3 regions of the Roseateles microcysteis genome follow, and region 3 is predicted to be linked to each of the others. Evidence: predicted binding sites of a transcription regulator. Region 3 holds the regulator's gene; each other region holds the start of a gene.
The links. Region 3 encodes FNR, which switches genes on or off when oxygen is low (the NO sensors DNR and NnrR bind a similar motif). Its sites were predicted from a motif close to TTGATNNNNATCAA; they were not measured.

Region 1 (5,158 bases), 250 kb from region 3:
GCATGCGTTGCTGGTCCATGCCCCAGGCCAGCGGCTTGGACGCGTACTGTTGCTGGTAGCCCAGCGCCGCCGTCTCCCAGGCGGGGAAGCTCATCACCATGCCGCAGACGTGGCGGTCTTCCGGCACATGCGCGACTTTCAGCTCACGGGCGCGGCTGGGGTTGAGCCAGTTCGCGGCTGTGAACTTCTGGCCGGCCAGTTGCAGCTCGCCGGCGTCCGGCGCATGCATGCCCGACAACACTTCCAGCAGCTCGCTCTGGCCATTGCCCGAGACGCCAGCCACGCCGACGATCTCGCCTGCCTGAAGTCGCAGCTTGATATCGGAGAGCACGGCCACGCCCTGCTCGTTGCGCAGCGAAATTCCATCGGCCGACAAGCGCAGATCAGCGCCAGGCTTGGCCGCGCCGGCGGTGCGGCCAAGGTTGACCTTGCGGCCCACCATGGCTTCGGCAAGGTCTTCGGGGTTCGTGGAGGCTATGGCGCAGGTCTTGATGACCTGGCCGGCGCGCATCACCGTCACTGCATCGCACAAGGCCATCACTTCCTTGAGCTTGTGCGTGATGATGATGATGGTCGTACCCAGGCTGCGCAGCTTGCGCAGCGTGTCGAACAGCTGCAGCGTTTCCTGCGGCGTCAGCACGGCCGTGGGCTCATCCAGGATCAGGATCCTGGCGCCGCGGTACAAGGCCTTCAGGATTTCCAGGCGCTGCAGCTCGCCCACCGGCAGCTCGCCCACCAGCGCATCGAGCCGCACTTGCAGGCCGGTATCAATCATCAGCTTCTGCAGGCCGGCACGCACTGTCTTGGCGCCAGGTTTCAGCCAGAAGCTGGGCTCGGCGCCGAGCATCACGTTGTCGAGGCAGGAGAGCGTATCGACCAGCATGAAATGCTGATGGACCATGCCGATGCCCAGCGCAATGGCCTGGTGCGAATTGCTGATGGACACGCGATCGCCACGCACCTCGATATGCCCGCCATCCGCCTGGTAGTAGCCATAGAGGATGGCCATCAACGTGCTCTTGCCGGCGCCGTTCTCGCCCACGATCCCATGCACCGTACCCTCGGCCACCGCCAGGCTCACGCCGCGGTTGGCCTGCACGGCGCCAAAGCGCTTGTCGATCTCGCAGAGACGGACCGCAGGATGCAAGGATGGCGCCGAAGCGCCACGAAGGGGTTCAGACATGCCGCGAACGGATCAGTACTTGCAGGCGTTGTCGGCCATGTAGTCGGCCACCTTGATCTTGCCGGCAATGATGTCGGCCTTGTAGGCATCGACCTTGGCCTTGACCGCCGCACTCACCAGCTTGGCGTTGTGCTGGTCCATCGCGTAGTCCACGCCGCCTTCTTTCAAGCCCAGGTTCTGAACGCCGGGCTGGAAGCCCTTCAGGACGTTGTAGACCGCGACGTCCACGCGCTTGACCATGGAGGTCAGCATCGTGCCGGGTTGAATGTGGTTCTGGTTGCTGTCAACGCCGATGGCCAGCTTGCCCGCATCCTTGGCGGCTTGATAGACGCCCGAGCCCGTGCCGCCAGCGGCAGCGAAGACGATGTCCGAGCCCTTGGCGAACTGCGCCTTGGCCAGCTCGCCGCCGCGCGTCGGGTCGTTCCATGCGGTGGACGTGGTACCGGTCATGTTGGAGAAGACCTCGGCCTTGGGATTGGCCGTCTTGACGCCTTGCTCGTAGCCGCACTGGAACTTGCGGATCAGCGGAATGTCCATACCGCCAACGAAGCCGACCTTGCCGGTCTTGCTGCTCAGCACGGCCATGGCGCCGACCAGGAAGCTGCCTTCATGCTCCTTGAACAGTACCGACTGCACATTGGGCGCGACGACAGCTGCATCGATGATGGCGAACTGCGTCTTCGGGAATGCCTTGGCCACCTGCTGCAAGGCCGAAGCCTGTGCGAAGCCAATGGAGATGATGGGGTTGGCGCCACGCTCGGCCATGCGGCGGATCGCCTGCACGCGCTGGGTGTCATTGCTGATCTCGAACTCGAGGTAGTTCTTGCCGGTTTCCTGCTTCCAGCGTTCGACACCGCGGTAGGCCGATTCGTTGAAAGACTTGTCGAACTTGCCACCCATGTCGAAGATCACCGCCGGATCGGCCACCGCGGGCACGCTGGCAATTGCAGACAGGGCCGCCGCGACAACGCCGAGGCTGAACGAGGAAACAAGCTTCATGGGAGTACCGATCAGGCTGTTGTGAAGGTGGGCGCCATTCCCGGCACCCTGCCGCTTTATATCGCGCCCCTGGCCCTTGCCCGAGACTGCTTTGCCGGCATTTTAAGGAGCCGCAGTGTACAAGCAGCCTGCGGGAACTACTAAACGTTTGCGCCCCAGCATTGGCGGGTTTGCGCAAATTTTCTGGGCGCTCATTCCGGGGCGCATTTCGGGGCTCAATGCAAGCACTGTTTCGGGGCACCACCGAAAGCCGGTCCGGGCTTGATTTACATCAGTCAATGAGAATCAGTCTCGTTTAAGATGCCAGAACCGCTGCGGCACAGAACAATGACTCCGACACCCACCCCCACCACCCTCGCTGAAGCACCCGTTGGCGCCGACATGCAGATCGACGCGGTGCAGGCGCCGGCGGAAGCCCCGGAATGGGGGCCCTGGCTGGAGCAGATCGGCTTCGTGCCCGGCGAGCCAGTCCGCCTGATGACGCGTGCCGCCCTGGGTGGCGACCCGCTGGTGGTGCGCATCGGGCATTCGACCTTTGCCCTGCGCAAGGCGGAGGCGGCCTGCATCAGGGTCTCGGCAACTGCCGCCACCTGAAGCGGCATGCAGCAGCACAGCGCCACCATCCATGTCCATCCTGCCGGCCTGCTGCTGGCGCTCGTGGGCAATCCAAACTGCGGCAAGACAGCACTCTTCAATCGCCTGACCGGCAGCCGCCAGAAGGTGGCCAACTACGCCGGCGTGACCGTCGAGCGCAAGGAAGGCCGGATCAAGACCGCCAGCGGCAAGACGCTGCGCCTGCTCGACCTGCCCGGCACCTACAGCCTGTACCCGCGCTCGCCCGACGAGCGCGTGACCTGCGACGTGCTGGCCGGCCGTGCCAAGGGCGAGCGCAAACCCGACCTCGTGGTCTGCGTGCTCGATGCCACCAACCTGCGGCGCAATCTGCGCCTTCTGATGGGCATCCAGCGCCTGGGCCTGCCCTGCGTGGTCGCCCTGAACATGGCCGACCTGGCGGCTCGGCGCGGCATCCATATCGACGCCGAGGCGCTTTCGCGCAGCCTCGGTGTGCCGGTGATCAAGACCGTCGCCACCCACGGCGATGGCATTGCCGAGCTTACCGGCGTGCTGGAGCAGCGCGATCACTGGCGCCCTCTGCAGATCTCGGGGCTCAGCGCCCAGGGCCATGCCGATCAGTCGGACCAGGCCCGCGTCAACAGCATCCTCGGTGAACTGGGCCTGGCCGCACAGAGCAGCGAGCTGCCGAGTGACCGCGTGGACCGCTGGGTTTTGCATCCGGTTTTCGGCCCGGCCCTGCTGGCCGTGCTGCTGTTCCTGCTGTTCCAGGCAGTGTTCAGCTGGGCCGAGCCGCCCAAGGACCTGATCGAGGCAGGCGTTTCCTGGCTGGGCCAGCAAGCCATCACCTTGATGCCCGACAACTGGCTGCGCAGCCTGCTGGTGGACGGCGTCATTGCCGGCGCCGGCGGCGTGCTGGCCTTCCTGCCGCAGATCCTGATCCTGTTCTTCTTCATCCTGGTGCTGGAGGAGTCGGGCTACCTGCCGCGCGCGGCCTACCTGCTGGACCGCATGATGGGCTCGGTGGGCCTGTCGGGCCGCAGCTTCATTCCGCTGCTCTCAAGCTTTGCCTGCGCCATTCCCGGCGTCATGGCCACGCGCTCGATTGCCAACCCGCGCGACCGCCTGGTCACCATCATGATCGCGCCGATGATGACCTGCTCGGCGCGGCTGCCTGTGTATGCCTTGCTCATAGGCGCCTTCGTCCCGCAGCGCGAGCTGCGGGGCGGCATCGAACTGCAAGGCCTGGTGCTGTTCGCGCTCTATTTCGCCGGCATCGTCGGTGCGATGGCAGTGGCCTGGATACTCAAGCGCTTCACCAACGGCTCGCAGACCCGGCCGCTGATGATGGAACTGCCGGCCTACCATTGGCCACAGCCACGGAACATTGCCATCGGCCTGTGGCAACGGGCCGAGATCTTCCTGCGCCGCGTGGGCGGCATCATCCTGGTGCTGACCGTAGCGCTTTGGGCCTTGTCGAGCTTCCCCGGCGCGCCCGAAGGTGCCACCGGGGCGCCGATCCAGTACAGCATTGCCGGCTGGCTGGGCCGCGGCTTGGCGGTGATCTTCGAGCCCATCGGATTCAACTGGCAGATCAGCCTCGCGCTGGTGCCCGGTCTTGCCGCCCGCGAAGTGGCGATCAGTGCACTCGGGACGGTCTATGCACTCTCGGCTGCCTCCGGCGATGCAGCGCAGGCCCTTGGCCCCTTGATCGCGCAGAGCTGGAGCCTGCCCACCGCTTTCTCGCTGCTGGCCTGGTACGTGTTTGCACCGCAATGCCTGGCCACGCTGGCCGCGGTGAAGCGCGAGACCGGCGGCTACCGCATGCCGCTGATCATGGCGGCCTATCTGTTCGGCCTGGCCTACCTGGCGTCCTTCATCACCTACCGTGTGAGCACCTGGCTCCTGGGCTGAAGCGGCTATGCTGCCCGCCTTCGAGGAGACGAGAGGCCATCATGCCCAAGAACAATTTCACCCGCACAGCCCTGACCGGCGCCTGCCTGCTGGCCGCGCTGACACTGGGCGCCACACCTGCCATTCAGGCAGCCACGCCTGTCAACACAGCCGCCAACAAGGCATCAGCCAAGGGCCAGGCCTTCAATCAGCTGAGCCATCAGTTCATCGAAGCGCTGTGGCTGCTTGACCCGGATGCCGCGCTGTATGCCGGCCGCTACGAGCAGGCCGCCAAGCTGCCCCTGCCAGACGCAGCGACGCGAGCACGGCAACTGGCCTTCGCAGAAGACTGGCTCCAGCGATTTGCCAACGTTGACGAAGCGAAGTTGACCGTCAACCAGCGCACCGACCTGGCCCAGCTGCGCAACAAGCTCGAGTCCGACCGCTTCTACCTCGGCAGCTTCCGCGAATTCGAATGGAACCCGGCCGCCTACGGCGTGGCCAGCGCCC
Region 2 (5,158 bases), on a different contig from region 3:
CCGTGGAGGCCGCGTCAGCACTCTGGCGCACGGTCGTGGTCAGGCCGCTCATCGAATTGGCGGTCTGCTGCAGGTTGGAGGCCGCCTGCTCGGTGCGCTGGCTCAGGTCCAGGTTGCCGGATGCAATCTCCGCGCTGGCCGTCTGGATGCTGTCGGCGCTCTGGCGCACGGCGCCCACCATGCGGTTCAGGGAGTCCTGCATGGCGCAGAGCGCGCGCTGCAGCGAGCCGATCTCGTCGCTGCGGTCGGTGCTGATCGAGCGGCTCAGGTCACCGTCGCCAATGTGCCGGGCCTGCGCCGTAACGGCCTCCAGCGGCTGTAGCACCGAGCGGGCCAGGAAATGCGTGGCCACGCCCATCAATGCCACCAGCGTGCCCATCACGGCCGCTACCAGCCAGACGGTGCGCATGCGCTCGGCCGTGGCCGCGTCACGCAGTGCGTCGGAGCGCAGCTGCTGCAGCTTGATGAAGTCCTGCTGTGCGTCGAGGTAGCGCTTCAGCATCGGCATCAGCTTGTCCAGCAGAAGCGCTGATGCCGCAGCGGCATCGCCACCCGACTTCAGCTTGCTGACGTCGGCGCGCACGGCGATGTAGTCCTTGCGGGTGTCGGCGATGCGGGCCATGGCGGCCTTCTCTTCAGGCTCGGTAGCCAGCTCCTCGAGCTGCTTCTGGATCTCGGAGATGGTGGTCGTGGTCGCCTCGATCTCGGGCTTGAATGCGGCAGTGACGGCCGCATCGCTGCTGATGATGCCGGCCACCGCCCGCGTGGCATTGGTCTCGGTCTGGCCGCGCCAGCGCAGCGAGAGATCGAACTTCTGCTGCTGGCGCGCCTGGTTCAGGCGTGCCTCTTCGGCCAGGCTCTTGGTTCGCGTGGCGGAGGACAGCGTCATCAGTACCACCACAACGGCCAGGCCAGCCACCGGCATCCAGAGCTTGCTACGGACGGAAAAATTCATGCATCACTCCTGCACCAAGACAGTGCCGGTTATAACCCGTCGCGCGCCCCGGGCGTTTGTCCGCGCAGGGCTGTTACGCTAACCGCCACCGCAATGCGCACCACGCTCAGCCACTCCATGAGTTTTCTGGCCATCGACATCGGCAACACGCGACTGAAATGGGCGCTCTATGCCTCGCCCCAACCCGGCGCCGTGCTGTTGCAACATGGTGCGGTGTTCCTGGAAAACATCGACCGCCTGGCCGAAACCGAATGGGCTGCGCTGCCGGCACCGCACAGCATGCTGGGCTGCAACGTGGCGGGCGATGCGGTGCGCCGCCGCGTCGAGGAGCAGCTCGAGCTCTGGGACATCGAACCACGCTGGGTCGTCTCGGCGGCTCATGCCGGCGGCATCACCAATGGCTACGACCACCCGAGCCGGCTGGGCACCGACCGCTTCGTGGCCTTGATCGGCGCGCGCTCGCTGGTGGTGCGCCGTGGCCTGCCGCGGGCCTGTCTGGTGGTCATGGTGGGCACAGCGGTGACCGTCGATGCGCTGGACGCTGAAGGCCATTTTCTGGGCGGCCTGATCCTGCCGGGCCACGGCATCATGCTGCGCGCGCTGGAAGGCGGCACGGCCGGCCTGCGTGTGCCGACCGGCGAGGTCCGGGAGTTTCCGACCAATACCTCGGATGCGCTGACCAGCGGCGGCACCTATGCCATCGTCGGCGCCATCGAGCGCATGCACCGTCATCTGCAGCGCCGCTCAGGGCAATCGCCGCTCACGGTGATGACGGGTGGCGCAGGCTGGAAGGTGGCACCGGCCGTGGAGCTCGAGCACGAGCTGCACGAGAGCCTGATCTTCGACGGGATTCTTGCGCTGCAGGCGCAGCGACTGGCGCTGTAGCGGCCGGTCAGCCGCCGTCCTTCAGCTGCGCGCGCAGCAGCTGGATCTCCTCGCGCAACTCGCGCATCTGGGCGTGCACGTCCCGCAGGATGTCGTCTTCCATCCGGTGTTCAGAGGTTTCCACCCACATGGCTGCGATGGCCGCAGTCACCAGCGACAGCACGGCATAGCCCAGCAGCACCACGAAGACGGCAAAGATCCGCGCGGCCGGCGTGCTGGGCACGAGGTCTCCGTAGCCCACCGTGGCAGCGGTGGTGAAGGCCAGCCACAGGCCCTCGCCCAGCCCCTGGACCCGAGGCTCCAGGGCCCAGAAGCCGACGCCGCACAAGCCCAGCACCACCAGGGCAATCAGCAGCAGATAGGTCAGGCCGCCGCGCGTCACCCAGGACTTGATCGCCCAGACCATGCGGGCGAGCGTCAGCAGCGCCACCAGCAGGCGCGCGGCCAGCGCGCCATGCGAAGCGGTACTGGGCGGCAGGCTGGCGGCGGCGAGCAGGCCTGTCACCAGCACCAGGTCAAGAGCATTGGCGCGCAGGTAGTCGAGGGGATCCGGCAGTTGCCTGGCGACTCGCCAGAGCGACACCAGAACCAGCAGGGCCGCGCCCAGGTAGATGGCGATGGCCAGTGGCGTCGGCAGGTTGTCCAGCAGCTCGATGTAGAAGGCTGGCACTGTGCACATCAGGGCGATCAGCACCGGCCAGCGCCATCGCGCCTCGGCCCGGCTGGCGGCGGCATTCATCGGGTGGGGCTTGGCCAGCCCCCAGCTACGGGTGGCGATACGGTGCGGCATGCTGCACAGCCTAATCCCGGGCCGGCCGCAGCGCCTTGAGTCGCGTCAAGCCTCGCAAGGTGCGCGGCCGTCGGTCAGGCCTGCCGTACCGTAGTTCCGACATCACATCCCTGCGGGATATGAGTCTTCTCTGAAGCGCGAAAGCCCTAGGCTTGTCGCACTTTGACGCGCGAGTGCTCGTTGATGCCCATCGCGCCGAAGAACAGGGCCACCAGGCGGTGCGCCTCGGTGAAGATCACCGCGCGGTTCTCGCTGCGCCGGGTCAGCACCCAGTTCAGCAGGTCGCCCGCCGCCATGAAGTCCAGGCGTATCAGCAGCGGGCAATGGATGATGATGGTGGTGGCCGCACCGAGCTGGCCGGCCATGGTCTTGAGCGTTTCGCCGATGTCGCCGGTCAGCTGGCCACTGAGTTCCAATTGAGCATTGGCCGAGAGCTGGGCCATCTCGGTGATCTGGGATTCGAGGAATCCGGTGGTGTGCTCGCTGCCATGCACGGTCGAGTTGGGCATGCCAGCGGTGGACAGCGACTGGCCGCTGACGCGCACCCGGCACTTGGTCGGCTCCCAGGACGGCGGCGACACCTCGTAGGTGACGCAGTAGTCGATCGCCGCTTCGTCGAAATGATCGGGCCGGTTCACCAGGCGCAGCGCTTCGAGGCGCAGCATCCAGAAGGCCGTGTCGGTGGCACGCACCGAGACCGGCGCCAGGTCCTTGAGCTGCTGCAGGAACTGGTCGCCCGAGAGCCAGCGGATGTCCAGCGGTTGCGTGGCCCAGTTGCGGAACAGCTGGCGGAGGCGCGTGGCACTGTCGCTGTCCAGGGTCTTCAACGGACCCCAGTCCAGCACCCAGGGCATGGGCATCATCTGGCAGCGCTGCTCCAGCTTGATGATGGCTTCCAGCGTCAGCTGCTCGGGCGCGGTCCAGCTGACGCCGCCGGCCTTGGCATTGGGGACGCGCTCGTTGCGGGCGGCATCGGCCACCAGCTTGGGCATGGAGAAGTACTGCGGCGCTGAAAGGCCGAACTGCTGCGCGTACTCCAGTGCCAGCGGCTCGAACTTGGCGGCCTGGCCGGTGGCGCGGTAGAGGTCGAACAGCACCAGCCAGGTTTCGGCATGCAGATTGCGCGGGCCGCCAGCGCGGGTCAGCTCGATCAGGTCGCGCTCGCAGCTTTCGTAGTCGGCATTGGCAAAGGCGATCACCGCGTTGTCGAGCTCGGCGTCATGCACCAGTTCGGCGGGCTCGGCCGGGGCCGACACCGGCGGCGGCATCGGCAGTTCGGGCCCCGGCGGCGGTGCCACGGCAGACGGTGGCGGGGCTGCCGGGCGCTGCTCGGCCAGCTTGAAGCTGAGCGTCGGCTCGACCTCGAAATGCAGATCGGGCAGGCGGCTGGGCGCGCCGCTGGACGGTGGCGACATGCCGGCACCCATGGTGGCCACGGCCGGAGTCGGCGGTGCCTCCAGGCGCTCCACTTCTTCGGGCGAAGAGAACTCGCTGACGCGGGCGGCCGGCGGCTCGGTGGTGGTCGAGGCGAAATGGATGGGGCGGGTGCTGGTCTCGAAGAAACCGGGCGGGTGGGCCGCCTGCTGCACCTGGGTGTTGGCGAAGTTCTCGCCGGCCATTTGCTGCTCGATCTGGTCGATCTTGGCCTTCAGCCCCTGCTCGAGCTTGGAGTCGATGCCGCTGTTGCGGGCTCCGCCGCTGGCGCCGCGCTCCATGTCGTCGATGCGCGAGGAGGAGCCGCCCAGTGCGGCCAGTTGCTCGGGCGTGAGGCCCTCGCGGCGGATGCGGCGCAGCATGTCGAGCTCGCGCTTGCGCACGAAGTCGTTGCGGCGCTTGCGTTCCACCATCGCGCGCAGCTCGGCCTTGGCCGCATCGGCCTCGGGGTCGTCCTGGCGCGAATTCAGCTCGGCCCAGTCGGTCGTGGGGTTGGCCACGAAGCGCGCGACCTTGCGGAAGAAGCTCTCGCCGTCTTTCGGATCAGTCATGCGCGCGGGTCGGGCTGGTCTTCGAGCTGTTTGTTGAAGCTGTCAATCGCCGAACATCTTCTGCTTGAGCTCGCGACGCTGCTGAGCTTCCAGCGAAAGAGTAGCGGTCGGGCGGGCGATCAGCCGGCCCAGGCCGATGGGCTCGCCGGTTTCATCGCAATAGCCGTACTCGCCGGTGTCCAGGCGGGCCAGCGATTGCATGATCTTCTTCAGCAGCTTGCGCTCGCGGTCGCGGGTGCGCAGCTCCAGGGCATGTTCTTCTTCGATCGTCGCGCGGTCGGCGGGGTCCGGCACGATGGAGGTGTCTTCGCGCAGGTGCTCGGTGGTTTCACCGGCATTGGACAGAACGCCGTCCTTCAGCTCGGTGAGCTTGCCGCGGAAGAACTCGATCTGCTTGTCGTTCATGTACTCCGACTCTGGCATGGCCAGCACTTCGGCGTCGGTCAGATCCTTGCCAGCCTTGGTCTTCCAGGCATTGACCAGCTTGGGGTCGGCTTTGGCGGGGGTACGGGGGCTTTCAATCACGGGACTACTCATTTGGCG
Region 3 (5,158 bases):
ACGAGGCGATGACCAAGGTCTACGCCCAGTTCCAGGGGCAGCCTGCAGAGAAGCTGGCACAGGATCCCAAGGCCATGGGCATTGGCGAGCGCCTGTTCGCCAACAACTGCGCCGGTTGCCATGGCTCGGATGCCAAGGGCAGCAAGGGCTTCCCCAATCTGTCCGATGACGACTGGCTCTATGGCGGCAGCCACGAGACCATCGTCCAGACGATCGCCAAGGGCCGCCAGGGTCAGATGCCGCCGATGGCTGCAGCCGTGGGTGGTGCCGAAGATGTGAAGAACGTCGCCAACTACGTGCTCAGTCTGTCGGGCAGCCCGCACAACTCGATCGCTGCACAATTGGGCAAGACCAAGTTCGGCGCCTGCGCAGCCTGCCATGGCATGGACGGCAAGGGCAACCAGGCCCTCGGCGCGCCCAACCTGACCGACAAGGTCTGGCTGCATGGCTGGGGCGAAGAAGCCGTGGTGCGCATGATCAACGAAGGCAAGACCAACCAGATGCCGGCCCACGAGTCGCGACTGAGTCCTGATCAGATGAACGTGCTCGCAGCCTACGTGTGGTCGCTCTCGCACAACGGGCCCAAGCAGTAAACCCTGATGAATCAGTCCGAAGATTCCAGCGTCCAGGTCATCTCGCTGTACAAGGCCCAGGACAAGATCCATCCGCGCGCAGTTCACGGCTGGTTCGCGGCCTGGCGCTGGGCGCTGGTGTGGGGCACGCAGTTGCTGTTTTACGGGCTGCCCTGGCTGGAGTGGAATGCCCGGCAAGCTGTGCTGTTCGACCTCGGCAGCCGGCGCTTCTACATCTTCGGTCTGGTCCTGTATCCGCAGGACTTCATCTACCTGACAGCGCTGCTGATGATCTCGGCCTACGCGCTGTTCCTGTTCACAGCGGTGGCCGGGCGGCTCTGGTGCGGCTATGCCTGCCCGCAGACGGTCTACACCGAGATCTTCATGTGGGTGGAGAAGCTCTTCGAGGGTGACCGCCAGGCCCGCATCAAGCTCGACAAGGCGCCCTGGAACTTCAACAAGCTCTGGCGCAAGAGCGGCAAGCAGGCTGCATGGATCGTGTTCGGCCTGTGGACCGGTTTCACCTTCGTCGGATACTTCACGCCGATCAAGGTGCTTGCCGCCGAGGTCATGAGCTTCGGCCTGGGGCCCTGGGAGACGTTCTGGGTGCTGTTCTATGGTTTTGCCACCTATGGCAATGCCGGCTACATGCGCGAGCAGGTCTGCAAGTACATGTGCCCGTATGCGCGCTTCCAGAGTGCGATGTTCGACAAGGACACGCTGATCATCAGCTACGACAGCGAGCGCGGCGAGCCGCGTGGTTCGCGCAGCAAGAAGGCGGACCCGACAGCCCAGGGCCTGGGCTCCTGCATCGATTGCACGCTTTGCGTGCAGGTCTGTCCGACCGGCATCGATATTCGCAAGGGCTTGCAATACGAATGCATAGGCTGCGCCGCCTGCATCGACGTCTGCAACGACGTGATGGACAAGATGAGCTACCCGCGGGGGCTGATCCGCTACGACACCGAGAACGGTCTGTCGCAGCACCTGACGAAGCTGCAGCTGATACGGCGCATGTTCCGGCCGCGCGTGATGGTCTATTCGGCCGTGCTCTTGCTGGTCTGCATCGCACTGGTCTACAGCCTGGCCACGCGTGCCCCGGTGCGCATGGACGTGGTACGTGATCGTGCCAGCTTGGCCCGCATCGTCGAAGATGGCCTGGTCGAAAACATCTACCGCGTGCAGTTGATGAATGCCACCGAGCAGCCGCAGATGCTGCAGCTTGATGCACGCGGTCTGCAGGGCCTGAAGCTCGCGGCGCCGGTGAGCCTTACGCTGGCGCCGGCCGAAGCCCGCTGGGTTACGGTAGCGCTGCGCTTGCCGCCAGAGGCCGCCACGGCGGCCGGTGCTGGCGCTCAGCACATAGAGTTCGTCCTGAATGGCGCGGGTGCGGCCCCCCTCGCCGAGAAATCCACCTTCGTGGTGCCACGATGAATACAGAGCAAGGAGTCCCCATGTCCGACGCAATCCATGCAGCCAAGCCCTGGTGGCGCTATCGCTTCATGTGGCTGGTGATTGGCGGCCCTGCCGCCGTGGTGGTGGCGAGCTTTGCCACGCTGACCCTGGCCATCACGCATCCCGATCCGGTGATCGAGCAGGCCTCGCGGCCCTCGGCCGAGGGCATCGACGATGCCGCTCAGCAGCCTGCGATGCGGGCCCGCAACCACGCGGCCACGGGCGGCAAATGAGCACCGAGCCGGTCAGCGGGCGAGGCCTGGCGATGGTCGTGCTGTGGCCGGCCTTTGTGATGGCCGGTGTGCTGGAGGCCCTGGTCTTCGCGCAGGTCGACCCCAGCGAGCTCTGGATCAGCGAGCACCTGAGCCTGTCGAGCCAGGGCGTTTACACGCTGACCTTTCTCGTCCTGTGGCTGGTGATCAGCATTGCATGCGCCATCAGCGTGTTGATGGCCCGCATGCCGGATGAAGAAGAAAAAGGGCGCCGCAGCGCCCCTCACTGGCCCCGCTGAACGTCAGTTCGCGGCGCAGTTCGTGCCGTTGACCAATTGCTGCAAGCCTGCCTGGTCGATGATGCGGATCTGGCGCTGCTTCACTTCCAGCAGGCCGTCGTCCTGGAACTTCGAGAATGTGCGGCTGACGGTCTCGAGCTTGAGCCCGAGGTAGCTGCCGATTTCTTCACGCGTCATGCGCAGCACCAGGCTCGAAGCCGAGAAGCCGCGCGCCTGCAGGCGCTGCGTGAGGTTCAGGAGGAAGGCGGCGAGGCGCTCCTCGGCGCGCATCGACCCCAGCAGCAGCATCACGCCATGGTCGCGCACGATTTCGCGGCTCATGATCTTGTGGAACTGGCGCTGCAATTCATTGAACTCGCGCGACAGTTCTTCCAGGCGGCTGAACGGGATCACGCACACCTGCGAGTCCTCAAGCGCCACGGCGTCGCAGCTGTGGTGGTCGCTGCTGATGCCGTCCAGGCCCAGCAGTTCTCCAGCCATCTGGAAGCCAGTCACCTGGTCGCGGCCGTCTTCCGACGACACGCAGGTCTTGAAGAAGCCGGTGCGCACCGCGAAGATCGACTGGAAGGGGTCGCCGCTGCGGAACAGCGCTTCCCCGCGCGGCACCTGCTTGCGCTGGCCGACCATGTTGTCGATCTGGTCAATGTTTTCCTGGCTCAATCCGACGGGCAAGCAGAGCTCGCGCAGATTGCAGCTGGAGCAGGCGACCTTGAACGGCTCGGGCTTGATAGGGGTGCTGGCGCTCATTGCGGTATCGGTGAACATGATGATCCTCAATCGTTGGCGCATTGTTCTCTGCCGCAAGCGATGAGAGATTGATCCGGATCAAGTCTGAAGGCGGGGAGCTTGGTCACAGTGGCGTTCATGGTCAAGACGCTCACCGAATCCACCGCCGGCATCGATGCCGACCTCCTGCGCCGCTTCGACGTCGCCGGCCCCCGCTACACCTCGTATCCTACCGCCGACCGCTTTGTCGAAGCCTTCGGCAAGACCGAGTACATCCAGGCGCTGGAGCAGCGCAAGGAAATGGTGGGGGGCAGCGCGCCCTTGTCGGTCTACGTGCACATACCGTTCTGCGAATCGGTCTGCTACTACTGCGCCTGCAACAAGGTGATCACCAAGCACCATGAGCGCGCCGGTGAATACCTGGTCGCCTTGCGCAAGGAGATCGAGCTGACGCTGCGCCACCTCGACCGGCAGCCGCAGGTCTCGCAGATGCATTTCGGCGGCGGCTCGCCGACCTTCCTGAGCGATGCCGAGCTCGAGGGCTTGATGGGCGACCTGCGCCAGGCCTTCCGGCTGCAGCCGGGCGCCGAGGTGTCGATCGAGGTCGATCCGCGCACGGTCAATGCCGAGCGTCTGGCCCATCTGCGCAAGATCGGCTTCAACCGCCTGTCCTTCGGTGTGCAGGACTTCGATCCGGACGTGCAGAAGGCCGTGCACCGCGTGCAGAGTCATGACAGCGTGGTTGACCTGATGCGTGAGGCCAGGGCGCTGGGCTTCGAGTCGATCAATGTGGACCTGATCTACGGACTGCCGCTGCAGACGTCCACCTCGTTCGCGCGCACCGTGGCCCAGGTCGCGGCATTGAAGCCGGACCGGATCGCGCTCTACGGCTATGCGCATCTGCCGCAGCGCTTCAAGCCGCAGCGCCGCATCGACGCGGCCGAGCTGCCGCAGGCCGGCGACAAGATCCAGATGCTGGCCGGTGCGATCAGCGGCTTCCTTTCCAATGGCTACAGCTATATCGGCATGGACCACTTCGCGCTGTCCACCGATTCTTTGGCCGTGGCCAAGCGCCAGGGGCGGCTGCATCGCAACTTCCAGGGCTACAGCACGCAACCGGATTGCGACCTGATCGGTCTGGGCGTCTCGAGCATCGGCCGTGTGGGTGCCACCTACAGCCAGAGCGTGAAGACGCTGCCTGAGTATTACGACGCCCTGCGTCATGACGCGCTGCCCACCGCGCGCGGCCTGGCCCTGAATCGCGACGACCTGGTGCGCCGCGCGGTCATCATGGCCTTGATGTGCCAGGGCCGCGTGGAGTTTGAATCCATCGAGCTGGCGCACCTGGTCGACTTCAAGCGCTACTTCGCTGCCGAGCTGGAGAAGCTCCACGCGCTGGCCGAAACGGGCATGGTCGAGATTGAGCCCGGCGCGATCCAGGTGACGGCGCTAGGCTGGTACTTCGTCCGCGCCGTGGCCCTGGTGTTCGACCGCTATCTGCAGGCCGACCAGCAACGCGCGCGCTTCTCGCGAATCATCTGAACGCTGCCATGCTGGATGCTGCACTCGCCGGATCTGCCCTGCTGATGGGTCTCGCTGGCACGCCGCATTGCCTGGCGATGTGCGGCGCGGCGGCGACAGGCTGCAGTCGCGGTGGGCGCAGTTCTATGGGCGCTTTCCAGCTTGGGCGCCTGCTCAGCTACGCGCTTGGTGGCGCCATCGCTGCCGCCAGTGTTGGTGCCCTGGCCTGGCTCGGCGGTGCTGCGGCCTGGCTGCGGCCCCTGTGGTTGCTGGTTCATTGCGCGGCGCTGCTGCTGGGGCTTTACCTGCTGGTGTTCGCCCGGCAACCGGCCTGGCTGGGCCAGATTGGCAGGCAAGTCAGTGAGCAGGCAGG

Region 1: a site for FNR is predicted at 2,444-2,457, ahead of V3596_RS00205 (FeoA family protein). Genes of this name have one in related genera too.
Region 2: a site for FNR is predicted at 2,666-2,679, ahead of V3596_RS18365 (potassium channel family protein). Genes of this name have one in related genera too.

What each region holds. Positions count from the first base shown of each region.
Region 1 covers NZ_JBAJMV010000001.1:44,595-49,752, forward strand. Annotated here, with positions in the region: gene V3596_RS00195 (ABC transporter ATP-binding protein) at 1-1,183, opposite strand, end outside; gene V3596_RS00200 (BMP family lipoprotein) at 1,196-2,182, opposite strand; gene V3596_RS00205 (FeoA family protein) at 2,510-2,776, shown strand; gene feoB (ferrous iron transporter B) at 2,783-4,669, shown strand; gene V3596_RS00215 (DUF885 domain-containing protein) at 4,711-5,158, shown strand, end outside.
Region 2 covers NZ_JBAJMV010000006.1:366,547-371,704, reverse strand. Annotated here, with positions in the region: gene V3596_RS18375 (methyl-accepting chemotaxis protein) at 1-955, opposite strand, end outside; gene V3596_RS18370 (type III pantothenate kinase) at 1,073-1,840, shown strand; gene V3596_RS18365 (potassium channel family protein) at 1,848-2,630, opposite strand; gene V3596_RS18360 (hypothetical protein) at 2,777-4,615, opposite strand; gene dksA (RNA polymerase-binding protein DksA) at 4,658-5,158, opposite strand, start outside.
Region 3 covers NZ_JBAJMV010000001.1:294,590-299,747, reverse strand. Annotated here, with positions in the region: gene ccoP (cytochrome-c oxidase, cbb3-type subunit III) at 1-593, shown strand, start outside; gene ccoG (cytochrome c oxidase accessory protein CcoG) at 600-2,006, shown strand; gene V3596_RS01365 (hypothetical protein) at 2,027-2,260, shown strand; gene V3596_RS01360 (hypothetical protein) at 2,257-2,538, shown strand; gene fnr (fumarate/nitrate reduction transcriptional regulator Fnr) at 2,542-3,303, opposite strand; gene hemN (oxygen-independent coproporphyrinogen III oxidase) at 3,403-4,806, shown strand; gene V3596_RS01345 (sulfite exporter TauE/SafE family protein) at 4,815-5,158, shown strand, end outside.